Regions from separate parts of the Streptomyces sp. NPDC050085 genome, predicted to be linked through region 2. Evidence: riboswitches for the same ligand, from Rfam matches in the RefSeq annotation. Region 2 holds a riboswitch; each other region holds the start of a gene.

The links. Region 2 has a riboswitch for cyclic di-AMP ahead of ACIBUY_RS28920 (transglycosylase family protein). Riboswitches for the same ligand answer to the same signal wherever they lie in the genome.
Region 1: another riboswitch for cyclic di-AMP. It lies ahead of ACIBUY_RS16000 (M23 family metallopeptidase); the one in region 2 lies ahead of ACIBUY_RS28920 (transglycosylase family protein).
Region 3: another riboswitch for cyclic di-AMP. It lies ahead of ACIBUY_RS19440 (NlpC/P60 family protein); the one in region 2 lies ahead of ACIBUY_RS28920 (transglycosylase family protein).

What each region holds. Positions count from the first base shown of each region.
Region 1 covers NZ_JBITJZ010000003.1:769,410-773,932, reverse strand. The annotation lists gene ACIBUY_RS16005 (aldo/keto reductase) at 1-770, opposite strand, end outside; gene ACIBUY_RS16000 (M23 family metallopeptidase) at 958-1,995, opposite strand; cyclic di-AMP (ydaO/yuaA leader) riboswitch at 2,007-2,143, opposite strand; gene ACIBUY_RS15995 (PP2C family protein-serine/threonine phosphatase) at 2,348-3,451, opposite strand; tRNA gene ACIBUY_RS15990 (tRNA-Met) at 3,647-3,720, opposite strand; gene ACIBUY_RS15985 (alginate lyase family protein) at 3,779-4,523, opposite strand, start outside.
Region 2 covers NZ_JBITJZ010000008.1:286,478-291,000, reverse strand. The annotation lists gene eno (phosphopyruvate hydratase) at 1-1,034, opposite strand, end outside; gene ACIBUY_RS28920 (transglycosylase family protein) at 1,464-2,156, opposite strand; cyclic di-AMP (ydaO/yuaA leader) riboswitch at 2,161-2,316, opposite strand; gene ACIBUY_RS28915 (transglycosylase family protein) at 2,498-3,487, opposite strand; gene ACIBUY_RS28910 (cytochrome P450) at 3,691-4,523, opposite strand, start outside.
Region 3 covers NZ_JBITJZ010000004.1:714,868-719,390, forward strand. The annotation lists gene pcrA (DNA helicase PcrA) at 1-194, opposite strand, end outside; gene ACIBUY_RS19435 (ScyD/ScyE family protein) at 265-1,365, opposite strand; cyclic di-AMP (ydaO/yuaA leader) riboswitch at 1,625-1,807, shown strand; gene ACIBUY_RS19440 (NlpC/P60 family protein) at 1,815-3,014, shown strand; gene ACIBUY_RS19445 (NACHT domain-containing protein) at 3,021-4,523, opposite strand, start outside.

The DNA of each region.
Region 1 (4,523 bases), on a different contig from region 2:
GCGACCTCGTCGAGCGCCACCAGGACCTTCTGGCCGCGCGCCGAGTCCAGGTGGGCACCGGCCTTGTCGGCGCGGACGCTGTCGACCGCGACACCCGGACGGTACTTGCCGGTCAGGAACCCGGAGGCGAGCCCGAAGTAGGGGGCGGCGCCGAGCCCGGCGCGCGAGGCGATGTCCTGCCGCGCGCCCTCGTAGGTGTCCCTGGACACGAGGTTGTAGTGCGGCTGGATGGCGACGTAACGGGCGAGGCCCTCGCGGTCGGAGAAGTCGAGGGACTCCTGCAGCCGCTCGGGCGAGATGTTGGAGACGGCGATGTCGCGCACCTTGCCCGCCTTCACGAGCTCGTCGAGCGCGCCGATGATCTCCTCGACCGGGATGGTCTCGTCGTCGTCGAAGTGCGTGTAGTAGAGGTCGATGTAGTCGGTGTCCAGGCGCTTGAGGGAGGCGTCGGCCGCGGCCTTGATGTTGTCGCCGCGCAGGCCGAGGAAGTCGGGGTGGCGGCCGACCTTGGTCGCGATGACCACGTCGTCGCGGTTGCCGCGCGCCTTGACCCACTTGCCGATGATGGTCTCGGACTCGCCGCCCTGGTTCCCGGGCGCCCAGGCCGAGTACGAGTCGGCGGTGTCGATGAAGTTGCCCCCGCCGGCGGTGTACGCGTCGAGCACCGCGAACGACGCGGCCTCGTCGGCGCTGAAGCCGAAGACGTTGCCACCGAGGCAGAGCGGGAAGACCTCGAGGTCGGAGGAGCCGAGCTTGCGAAGAGAAGTCATGTGACAGCTCAACGCCCGTACAGAATGCGGTATTCCGTAGACACGGCCGCAGACACAGCCGCAGACACAGCCGTAGACACCGCACGCCGCACAGACACCGCACGCCGTACGGGCGCACGGCGGAACCGGCAGCCCTGACGTCGGGGGGTTGCCGTCAGGACCGCCGGTTGTTCGGGGAGCCGGTGGCTCAGGGAGTGAGGCCCTTGCCGCGCAGCCACGCCGCCGGGTCGACACCGGTGGCGTCGCCGCCGGGGTGGACCTCCAGGTGCAGGTGCGGCCCGGTGACGTTGCCGGTGGCGCCCACGCGGCCGATGACGTCGCCGGTGTTGACCTTCTGGCCGACGCTGACGTTGATCGACGACTGGTGGCAGAACCACAGCTCGGTGCCGTCGTCGAGGGTGATGATCGTGCGGTAGCCGTACGCGTTCGCGTAGCCGGCCTCGGTGACGGTGCCGGAGTGGATCGCGTAGATCGGCGTACCGGTGGGGGCCGCGAAGTCGAGGCCCGTGTGGTAACCGGAAGCCCACATGGAGCCGGGCTGTCCGAAGGTGCCGGTGACCGTGTACGAGGCGACGGGAAGCTTGTAGCTCTTGGCCAGTTGGGCGAGGCGCTCGGCCTCGGCCTTCTTCTTGGCCGCTTCCTCCGCCGCCTTCTTCTCGGCAGCGGCCTTCTTCTCCGCGACGGCCTGCTTGGCGGCGGCTTCCGCCGCGGCCTTCTTGGCTGCGGCCTCCTGGGCCACGGCCTGCGCCTTGGCGTCGGCGGCGTCCTGCTGCGTCTCGGCCTGCTGCATGATGCGGGCCCGCAGCGCCTCGCCGGCGTCCGACTGCCCGTTGCCCACGGTGGTGAGCGGGGCGGCGGATGCGGCGGAGGACGAGGAGCCCGATTCGTCGGAGTCGGATATCAGTGCACCGACACCGGGCAGGGACTTCGCGTCGGGCAGCGAGTCCTTGACCGAGGAGAGGTCGGGCATCGATATGTGGACCGGGGGCTTGCCGCCCTGCGCGGTGGCGATGCCGCCCGCGCCGACGGCGGCGATCACGCCGACGCCGAGGACCGTGGAGCTGCGCGCGAGTCCGCCGCGCTGCCGGGAAACGCGGTGCCTGCCGCGGACGGGACGGACGGATTCCTCGGTGGGATTCCACTCCTCCCAGCTCTCCTGCTCGACACCGAATTCGCTGTCGGTGGAGCCGTGCAAGAACTCGGGGGCAGGACGGTTCGACGCCACGAAGGCGCTCTCCTTTCCTTCCTTCTCGCCTACCGGGTTAGCTGACGGGTTCGGAGCAGGAAGGTCTCCTACGGACGTGAAGTACCGCCCGATTCACCCCATGTTGGTGGTTCCCCGGCTCCCTTGCGGGATTAGGCGCGTGCGCACGGAGCCATCTCTTGTGACGGCTGGGACGACCGCGCTGCGTTATCGAACGTTAATAGACAGCAGACAGTAATTCCAAGCCGTTCCCACTGATCGTTCACGTCTTTGGCCAGGACTTAAGCCATCAAGACCGGGCAGAACGGGTCCACTTGACCGACACTCCGAACACGTCTCATTTCTGACGATGCGTCAATTGTTATGCGGAGAGTTACGGCCGGCGTACGGCGAGCAGCGCCATGTCGTCCGTGGCGCCGCCCCCGGTGTGCAGGCGCACCTCCTCGGCCAGCGCCGCGAGGAGTTCATCGGGCCCGGGGAAGAGCCGCCCCGAGAGCCGGGCCACGGGATCGTAGAAGGCGCCCTGCGCGTCCCGCGCCTCGGACAGCCCGTCGGTGTAGAGCAGCAGCGTCGCCCCCGCGGGGAACGGGGCCTCGGTGGCCCGGTCCGGCCAGGCGCCGAGCTCGCCCATGCCGAGCGGCAGCGCGGCCTCCTCCGGCCTGACCATGCTGACCGTGCCGTCGTCGAGCAGCACGATCGGTTCGGGGTGGCCGCGGTTGAGGACGCGTACGAGGTCGAAGCCGTGCGGGATCTCGGCGAGCACCGCGGTCGTGAACCCCTCGAAGTCGTCGATGCCGCGCCGCCGGGTGCCCTCCCTGGCCAGGGCCCGCTCGAGGCGCTGGGCGACCGCCTCCAGGCTGCCCTCCTGCTCGGCGGCCTCCCGGAACGCGCCGATCACGACGGCCACCGCGGCGACCGCGCCCATCCCCTTTCCCCGTACGTCGCCGACGACGACGCGTACGCCGTGCGGGGTGTCCTGCACGGCGTACAGATCACCGCCGATGAACGCGCCGGCCTGGGCCGCCTCGTAGCGCGCCGCGACGTTCAGCCCGCCGATCCGTCCGGCCGGTTCGGGCAGCACCGCGAACTGGGCGGCCTCCGCGATCTGCCGCGCGGAGGCGAGCTGTTCGTCGCTGCGGCGCACGATCCGGTTGATGAAACAGGCCAGGACGCACACCGTGGCCACGGTGACCATCTCGGTGATGTTGTCCGAGTGGAAGGCGTGGCTGAAGCGCAGATGGACGGCGACGATCGCCCCGATCGAGCAGACCCCGGCGAGGATCGTGCTACCCAGCGAGAAGAACGGGGCGGCGGCGAGGGGCGCCGCGCTGAACAGGGGGGCACCGGAGAACCCGGACGGGGTGAAGTACTCGTAGGCCGCGCCGCCGATGATCAGCAGTGCGGGCAGGAGGCGCAGGAAGGCACGGGTGCGGGTGGTGTCCGCGCCGTTTCTGTGCCGCCCTCCTCGCTGCCCCACCTGTGTTCTCCCTGCCGTCCGGCGCCCTGTGCCAAGGGTTCCCGGAGTAGGGGGTGGAGGCGAGCAGTGCTGGCCCATACGGATGACCGGGCGACCGGATGACCGGGCGACGGCGCGACGGGGCGACCGACCGACCGGGGCACCGGAAAACGAACCGAGGCCGGAATCTCGAAAGATTCCGGCCTCGGCCTTCAGTAGCGGGGACAGGATTTGAACCTGCGACCTCTGGGTTATGAGCCCAGCGAGCTACCGAGCTGCTCCACCCCGCGTCGGTGAACCCAACAGTACGCCATCAGGGCGACGGAACGCGAATCGCTTGTCAGGGGCCTACGCGGCGGTCGCGTGCGTCAGCGTCTCCCACGCCACGAACAGGTCGTCCGTCCCCTCCGGCCGCTGCTTCTGCGTGAGCTTCCGCGTCTGGGGCATCTCCATCTTCAGCCGCCCCTGGAGGTGGCTGAGCCCGACCTCCGTGTCGGGGCCCATGTCGCGCTGCACCTTCCCGCCGCACAGCCAGGACGGGGCCTTCGCGCCCAGCTGGTACTTGGAGTGGAACTCGAGCGCGGCCGCGAGCCGGTCCTTCACCTCGCCGTACAGGTCGAGACCCTGGTGCCAGGCGGTCTCGGCCATGTGGGAGGTCGCGGCGAGGGAGTAGCTGGCGTGCTTGAAGTTGCGGCAGGTCTCCTGGGACAGGCCGTCCTTGAAGGTCTTCTGCCCGAACCAGTACCGCTGCAGCTCCGCCGGGGTGTCGATGTCGCTGCCCTCCGGCTTCACCGGCAGCGGCCCGTCGGAGGAGAGGTAGAAGTAGGCGGGCACGCGGGAGCGGAAGTGGTGCACGGCCTTGTCGAAGGCGGCCTGGTCGTTGAGGTAGACGGCGGCGCTCATCGTCGCGTCGGCCATGACGAGGTCCCAGTTGCCGTTGAAGTCGGCGGACCCCGGCTCCACGACCGGCAGGTACACGTCGCGCAGCATCCGCTGGAACTTCAGCTCCTCGCCGTCCGGCCAGCCGTCGTACGTGTACTGCATCAGCTCGGCGGCCTTCGCCCAGGACGTCGCGGCCCAGGCGGTCTGCAGC
Region 2 (4,523 bases):
GTCAGCGAGCCGATCTGGTTCACCTTCACCAGGAGGGCGTTCGCCGAGTTCTCCTCGATGCCGCGGGCCAGGCGCTCCGGGTTGGTGACGAAGAGGTCGTCGCCGACGAGCTGGACCTTGTCGCCCAGCTTCTCGGTGATGACGTTCCAGCCGGCCCAGTCGTCCTCGTACAGCGGGTCCTCGATGGAGACGAGCGGGTACGCGGAGACGAGCTCCTCGTAGTACTCCGTCATCTCGGCGGCGGAGCGCTCCTTGCCCTCGAACTGGTACTTGCCGTCCTTGTAGAACTCGGAGGCGGCGACGTCGAGCGCCAGGGCGACCTGCTCGCCCGGGACGTAACCGGCCTGCTTGATGGCCTCGACGATGAGGTCGAGGGCGGCGCGGTTGGAGTCCAGGTTCGGGGCGAAGCCGCCCTCGTCGCCGAGGCCGGTGGACAGGCCCTTGCTCTTCAGGACGGACTTGAGGGTGTGGTAGACCTCGGTGCCCCAGCGCAGGGCCTCGGAGAAGGACTCCGCGCCGATCGGGGCGATCATGAACTCCTGGATGTCGACGTTGGAGTCGGCGTGCGACCCACCGTTCAGGATGTTCATCATCGGGACGGGCAGCAGGTGCGCGTTCGGACCGCCGAGGTAGCGGAACAGCGGCAGGTCGCTGGCCTCGGAGGCGGCGTGCGCGACGGCGAGGGAGACGCCGAGGATGGCGTTGGCGCCGAGCGAGCCCTTGTTGTCGGTGGCGTCCAGGTCGAACATCGCCTGGTCGATCAGGCGCTGCTCGGTGGCGTCGTAGCCGACGAGCTCCGGGCCGATCTGCTCGATGACGGCGAGGACGGCCTTCTCGACGCCCTTGCCCTGGTAACGGTTGGGGTCACCGTCACGGAGTTCGATGGCCTCGAAGGCACCGGTGGAGGCGCCCGACGGGACGGCAGCACGACCCGTGCTGCCGTCGTCGAGGCCGACCTCGACCTCGACCGTGGGGTTGCCTCGGGAGTCCAGGATTTCCCGGGCTACGACGACGTCGATGGACGGCACGAGCATCTCCTTCTGGGATGTGACGCAACTGGGCGGGACGCCTAGGTGACGCAGTCCCGCATTCATGAGCCTAACCGGCTCCCGGGCATCGGCCATCCGAACGCCCGCCCTGTGGGACACGCCGAGAGCGAAATGTTTCTTAACGGAACAAAGACGGGGGCCTCCGGCCGGCGCGGGGTGGGCCATCGGCCCTGGTGGGCGCGGTCCATTGGGCCTGTGCGGGTCGGCGGGGAAGGCTGCGCGGAGCGCATGCCTTCAGGGGCGCGGGGAACTGCGCGAAGCAGGACCACCGGGCCGCGGTCGGCGGACGAGAGAAGCCCCCACCCCGGTTTCCGGGATGGGGGCTCCCCAAGATGAGCGGCCCGTGGGGACGGGGTTACCAGCGGAGCGGTTCGGCGTCCGCCGAGGCCGAGCGCGCTCCTGTACAACCGCGGCTTACTTCAGGTGCAGCTGCTGACCCGGGTAGATCAGGTCCGCGTCGCTGACGATGTCCTTGTTCAGCTTGAAGAGCTTCTGCCAGGTGGTGCCGTGCGCCTCGGCGATCTTGCTGAGGGTGTCGCCGGACTTCACCTTGTACTCGCCGTCACCCTTCTTGACCTTCTTGCCGGTCGGGGTGGTGACGGTCGCGCGCTTCTCGGAGCGCGTGGTGGTCGAGGACTCCGAGCGCTGCTGCTTCGGCTGGGCCTGCTGCTTGGGCTGGCTCTGCTGCTGCGGCTGCTGCTGGGTCTCGGCGGCCGGGGCGGAGTTGCCCGTGGAGGCGCCGGACAGGCCCACGCCACAGCTCGGCCAGGCGCCCTTGCCCTGGGAGGCGAGGACCTTCTCGGCGACGGCTATCTGCTGCGCCTTGGAGGCCTGGTTGGCCGTGGAGGCGTAGGCGGTGCCGCCGTACGCGGCCCAGGTGGAGGCCGAGAACTGCAGGCCGCCGTAGTAGCCGTTGCCGGTGTTGATCGACCAGTTGCCGCCGGACTCGCAGGAGGCGACCTGGTCCCACTCGGAGGTGGTGGCGGCGGAGGCGCCGGTGGCACCCATGAGCGGCACGGCGACGGCGGCACCGGTGACACCGGCGAGCGTGGCGACACGGACGGCCTTGGACGGGCGGCGGTGCTTGCCCTTGCTGGAGAACAGCATGGAGAGATCCCCTCACCGACGCCTACGAGGTGAGCTGTCGGGTTCGGGCCAGTGAGTGCCCGGCCGCGCATCCTTGTGCGCGGCTTAACCCCAAGCCGTTCCGGTCTCCCGAACGGCACTTACCTGGGTCCCCCGCTCCTGCCTACGGCGCTGACGCGTCGACTGTTCCCGTACGGGCGTCGGCAGGATTCGGCGTGACGTCCATCGGGGCCCGCTGTGGCGAGCGGTCACGACCGTAAGCAGTCGATCCGCCCGATTTCAAAGACGATCAGGGTCTTTGAGACTCATGTCTCACTCGCGCAAAAGTGGACATACGCGCCTCAACTCACCCTGAACTCCCGCTACTTTTCGCCCGATTCGAGCCCAAGATCCAGACTCTGACCAGGAAGGATGAGGTCGGGGTCGGCGCCGACCGTCTTCTTGTTCAGGTCGTACAGCGCGGTCCATCCGCCTTGTACGTCATGGGCGTCGGCGATGTCCCAGAGGTTGTCGCCGGAGCGGACGGTGTAGCTCCCGTCGTCGCGCCGGTCCTCGCGCGAGGCGTGACGCCCTTCTCCCGTACGGGAGTCGGCGGAGCCGGCCGCGTCGTCGGCGGCACGGTCGCCGCGGTGACGGCCGCCGGATTCGGCGGGATCGGAGGAGGGCGCCGGGGTGGCGGACGCGGAGGACTCCGGGTCGGCCGGGGAAGTCGAGCCCTTCTGGCCGGACTTGTCCGAATTGCCGGACGCGTTATCGGCGGGCTCGTCGCTCGCCGCGTTACCGGAGGTATCACCCGAGGCGTCAGCTGACGGGGCGTCCGACGCCGAGTCCGACGCACCGGACTTGCCCGACTTGCCGTGACTCTTCTCATGCGAGGCGTCCGAGCCGTCCGGCGACTCGGACGTGTCGGACACGTCGGACGAACCCGTCGGCTGCGGAGACGCGCTCACGCCCGGGTCCACATCGGCCGAGTCGTCGCTCTTGGTGAGACCCGCGAGGATCGAGCAGCTCGGCCAGGCCTGGGGCCCCTTGGCGTCGAGCACCTTCTCGGCGACGGCTATCTGCTGCGAACGGCTGGCCTCGTCGGCGCGCGGGGCGTAGTCCAGGCCGCCGTACTGCTCCCACATCTCCTGCGAGAACTGCAGCCCGCCGTAATACCCGTTGCCCGCGTCCAGGCTCCACTGGCCGCCGGACTCGCACTCGGCGAGCTTGTCCCACGTCGTGGTCGAGGCGGCGCTCGCGTTGGTCGCGGCGAGCAGCGGGATCGCGATGGCGCTGCCGGTGATGCCGGCGGCGACGACGAGAGCAGGGGCCTGACGGGGGCGACGGTGACGACCGTTCCCGGAGAGCATGCGGTGGCCTTTCGCGAGATTGATGCTGCTACGTGCGACGGGTGGTGCCGGTGGTGCCTCGGAGGCGCCTGTCGCGATGACTGGTGAACGTAGCGGGACTCGAACGCTTGTCACAAGTCGATGCAGCGGAGATCACGTGAAAGTCACAGGTTTGACGAACCGTCAGATCTTTAGGGTCCGCTTAAGGTCTGGACCGGCCCGGGTCAACCGTCCTGACGCGGCGTGAACTCGACCGGCAGCGTGCGCAGTCCACGCATGATGAGGCCGCCGCGCCAGCGCAAATCGGCAGGTTCCCCCGCAAGTCGCAGGTCCGGCAGGCGCGTCAGGAGGGTGGCGAGCGCGGTCTGTCCTTCCAGGCGGGCCAGCGGTGCACCGAGGCAGTAGTGGATGCCGTGGCCGTAGCCCAGGTGCTGGTTGTCGCGGCGCGCGAGGTCGAGGGTGTCGGGCTCGGCGAAGCGCTCGGGGTCGCGGTCCGCCGCCGCGAGCACCACGAGGACCGGGTCGCCGACGGCGATGTCCTGGCCCCCGATGGTGAGGGGCTGGGTCGCGAAGCGCCAGGTCGCCAGTTCCACCGGGCCGTCGAAGCGCAGCAGTTCCTCGACGCCGGTCTCGAGGAGACCGACATCACCTTCTTCGAGGGCCAGTTGGAGGCGTTCGCGTTGCTCGGGGTGGGTCAGCAGGGCGTACGTGCCGTTGCCGATGAGGTTGATGGTCGTCTCGAAACCGGCGAACAGGAGGATGAAGGCCATCGCGGCGGCCTCGTTCTCCGTCAGGTGCTCGCCGTGGTCGGAGGCGCGGATGAGGCCGGAGATCAGGTCGTCACCGGGCTCGTCGCGCTTGCGGTGGATGAGCTCGACCAGATAGTTCCGGATCTTCTTGACCGAGCGGGCGACGCCGCCGCGCGGGCCCCCGCCGTGGCGGATCATCATGCCCGCCCAGTCCCGCAGGTCGTCCTGGTCCTCGCGCGGGACGCCGAGCAGGTCGCAGATGGCGTAGATGGGGAGCGGGAAGGCGAAGTCGTGGATCAGGTCGGCCT
Region 3 (4,523 bases), on a different contig from region 2:
TCGATCACCGGGCGCGGGGCGCCGTCGCGGTAGTGGGCGTCCCTGGCCGGGGGCACGTCGAACTTCCCGCCGAACAGGTCGTCCGGGATCGGCTCCGGGGCACTGTCGTGCTCGGGCTCCTCGGGCGGCGGCGGGGGCTCCTGCGTACCGCTCTGGAGGCTGGCCAGGAAGTTGTCGTCAAAGAGGCTGCTCATCGCCTTACGAGTCTAGGCCGCCCCACTGACACCACGCCGCCACCTTCACAAGACCCGAAAGACCGGCAGGTCAGAACCCCGTGATCCGCCAGACCTGGCCGCCGGGGGACTTCTTGCCGCCCTCCATCACCGTCCCGTCACGGTCCGCGACCGACCAGGCGGAGACGTAGACGCTGCCGTCCCGGCGGTCGACGGCGACGCCCGCGGGGAACGGCACCTTCATGCTCGTACGCTTCCCCGTCCCGTGGTCGACCCTGGTGACGGCCCCGGCGAAGAGCTGGCTGACGTACAGGTCGCCGTGGCCGCCCACCGCGAGGCCGGTGATCGAGCCGAAGCCGGACGTCCAGCCGAGGATCCTGCCGCGGGGGCTGACCTTCCAGACGCGGGCGGTGGGCCTGGTGGCCTCGCCGTTCAGGTCGCCGACGTAGAGGTTGCCGTCGGGGCCGAGGGCGAGCGAGGTCGGGACCGCCTCGTGGCCGTTGTGGTTCGGGAAGACGGTGAACGGCTTCGCCTTTCCGTCGGGCGAGACGACGATCAGGTCGTTGCCCGCCGCGTCCGCGACGACGGTCCGCCCGTCGGGAAGCGCGAGGACCGCGTACGGGTTGGAGTCGACGCTCGCCCTGTGCGGGTTGTGCTTCAGCTCGACGGCCGCGATGTCGGCGGCGACCTGGTAGCGGCCCCAGTCGAGCCGGAGCAGTTTGCCGAGCGTGTTCCACGGCCTGCCCCTGGGCACCTGGTCGGGCGGCGCCCACGTCATGACGCCCCAGGCACGGCCGTCTCGCACGGAGACGCCGTCGAGGCCGGTCGCGAAGCCGCCGTCCTTCGTGGCGGCGGACGGCAGGCCCTCGACGAAGCGGAACCGTTTGCGCTGTCCGTCCTCCCAGTAGATCTTGGTGACCGCGGCCGACGTGCCGATGCAGGTGTCGCCCTCGGGTCCGCCGCCCGGCAGGCACTTCCTGCCGCCCCGGCCGGCCTCGGCGACGTACAGGCGTCCGTGGTCGACGGCGAGCTGGCGCGGGTTGTCGAGCCCGCGTGCGAGGACCTCGACGGCGGGCCCCGCGGGCGTTGCGGGCGTCGCGACGGCCGGGCCCGCGCTCAGTGCGACGCCGACCGCGACCGCGGCCCCGGCGGTGGCGGCGACGGCCCTGCGTCCCTGGCTGCTGACACTCATCTCCGTACCCCCTCAGTCCATGGGGGCAGGACCCTAGTAGGGACAAGTCGGCGGACTCCGTAACTCCGGGAAGACTCCGGGCAATCCACGGACAACTCGGCGCAGATCCTTCCGGATTGACCACGGGGAGCGAGGCCCGGCGCCAAGGTCACGAAAATGTATCGGGCATATCGAACATCAACCTTCACAGCAGCAACACGAGTTGGCTACGGTGCTGCTCGGGCAGCCCGTCCCCCCGCCCGCGAGCAACGCGGCGAGCGGGCAGCCCCCGCCGAGTCCCGTACGCCGTGAGGCAGGGAACCGGGGACCCAACCGACCTTGGGGTGAATCGGCTCAACAGCTCATGCAGACAGGGCAGTTGACCGTAGGGCAGCCTTCCGTACGCGAGTACCACCAGCCCGAACCCGACAGCTAACCCGGTAGGCGGACCACGGAAGGAGTCGCCTCTCTTGGCGTCGCACCGCAAGCCGCGCACCCGCTCCCGAATAACCGGCGGTCTTCGCACCACGCCCGCGGTCGGGATCACGACCGCGGCCCTCACCTCCGTCGCCCTGCTCTCGCAGACGGCACAGGCCGCGCCCGCGCAGCCGGACCGGCCGAGCCTGGAGGAGGTGCAGAAGAAGGTCGACACCCTGTACCGGCAGGCCGAGGTCGCCACGCAGAAGTACAACTCCGCCAAGGAGCAGACCACCGCCAAGAAGAAGCAGGTCGACAAGCTTCTCGACGACATCGCGCAGCGCACCGAGAAGATGAACGCGGCCCGCCAGGAGCTGGGCCGGTTCGCCGCCGAGCAGTACCGCACGGGCGGCGTCAGCGACACCGCGACGATGTTCCTCGCCGACAACCCCGAGGACTACTTCGCGCAGGACCAGCTGATGAACCGGATGACGTCCCGCCAGAAGAAGGCGGTCGACGACTTCCAGACGCAGGCGCGCACGACCGCGAAGAAGCGCACCGAGGCGCAGGAGAGCCTGGAGCAGCTCTCCACGTCGCAGACCGAGCTGAAGACCTCGAAGCAGAGCGTGCAGACGAAGCTCTCCGACGCGCGCGAGCTGCTGTCGAAGCTGACGGCCGAGGAGAAGGCGCGGCTCGCGAAGATCGCGCAGGCCAAGGAGGAGGCGGCCCGCAAGAAGGCCGCCGAGCTGGCCCGGCAGCAGAAGGCCGCGGAGGAGAAGAAGCGCCAGGAGGCCGAGCAGGCGAAGAAGGACGAGGAGTCCTCCGGCTCATCGGGTTCGTCCGGCTCGTCCGGCTCGTCCGACGGCTCCGGTTCCTCGGACTCCTCCGGCTACGCCGCCAAGGCCGCGAAGGCGCTCGCGTTCGCCAAGTCCCAGGAGGGCAAGCCGTACGTGTGGGGTGCCACGGGCCCCGACTCCTACGACTGCTCGGGCCTGACGCAGGCCGCGTGGAAGGCCGCCGGCATCTCGCTGCCGCGCACCACCTGGGACCAGGTGGAGGTCGGCACGACGGTTCCCCTCTCCGACATCCAGCCGGGCGACCTGGTGTTCTTCTACGACGACATCAGCCACGTCGGCCTGTACCTCGGCGACGGCATGATGATCCACGCGCCGAAGCCGGGGGCGTACGTGCGCGAGGAGTCCATCTACTACGACGGCACGGCGTCGATCCACAGCGTGGTGCGCCCGGCCTGACCGGCCCTAGGGAAGCGGTGCGAGTCCCGGTATCGCCCTGCGGTACCGGGCCACCGCCGCCCACGACGCCTCGGGTTCCACCGCGAGCTTGGCGCGTGCGGTGGTGAGGAGGTCCACGGCGTCCGGACCCGCCGCGCGCAGCCGTGCGAGGTGCGGGGCGACGTCGGCGGTGTCGGCGGTGTCGGCGGTGTCGCCCTCGACGAACGTACGGATCAAGGTGGCGCCCAGGGCGAGATAGGCACGGACCTGGCTGACGGTGTGCGCGCTCCGGTAGTCCTGCGGCGGGATCGTCGGCGCGTCCTGGATCAGCGCCTCCCAGTCGGCAGCCGTGACGGGGGCCTGCGAGGCGTCGGCGATCCACCGGGCCACGGCCGGTGCCTCGTCCCCGGCGAGAGAAGCGGCGAACCGGGTCTGCGCGGAGAGCACGGTGCGCGCGTCGTCCTGGATCAACTCGCTTGCCAGCGGCGCGAGTTCGGCCACGTCTCGCAAGGCGCGCGTGGTGGCGAGGCTCATCACGCCGCGCAGCAGGTCGCGCGGCAGTCCGCCCGAGAGGATCTGGCACAGCCACAGGTACGGCTCGGGCAGCCACACCCCGCGCAGTTCGAGCAGCGCACGCGCCTGGTCGACCCCGAGCGGGCGGACGGCGACCACGCGGTCGAAGGCGCTGTCGAAGGTGGTGCGCACGTCGAGGACGCTGCGGCCGAAGGCGGTGAGGGCGTCCTCGGACACCGCGACGAGGAAGTGGCAGCCCCTGATCCCGAAGATCACCTTCAGGTCGTTGAGGAATCGCTCGGCCTCCTGGGCGTCGCCCAGCTTGTCGAGTTCGTCGATGCCGATGACGACGCGGCCACCGAGCGGGCGCCGTTCGAGAGCGACGAGGTCGAGCAACGAGCGGAACCGGGCGACCAGTTCGGGGTAGGCGAGCACCTGCTCCGTGTGCTGGACCTGGGCACCCTCGGCCAGCTGCAGGCCGCCGGGGACGGCGAGTTGGGCGGTGCGGCTGCGCAGCACGGTCAACTGGTAGTGCAGCATGCGCAGATGGCCCCGGGCCGCGGCATCGGCCCGACCCTCCGCATACCGGTGGCCGCGTGTCGCCGAACGGCGCGAGACCACGCGCGCCCAGCCGAAGCCGACGGCCACCAGGAGCAGCCCGCCCGCGAGCCACAGCCAGCGCGGGCTCACCGTCCAGATCCGGCCGAGGACGTCGCTGAGGTCGGGCCAGAGCCCGGCGCAGAACGCGATGACACCGCCCGCCACCACCGCAAGGGCCGCACCCGCACGCTGCAGCCGGACCGCACGCTGCCCCGGCTCGGGCCCCGGCCTGCCGTCCGCGCCGCTGTCCGCACCGGTGACCTTGCGGCACACCTCGGCGAAGAGGTGGATGAGGAACTCCCTGGGGTCGTACGAGGTCGGGGCGGGTACGAGCACAAGGAGGTCCTCTGCGGCGCGGCCGGCGTCCGGCGCGCAGAACCGCTGCATCAGGCTGCTCTTCCCGGCGCCGCGCGCCCC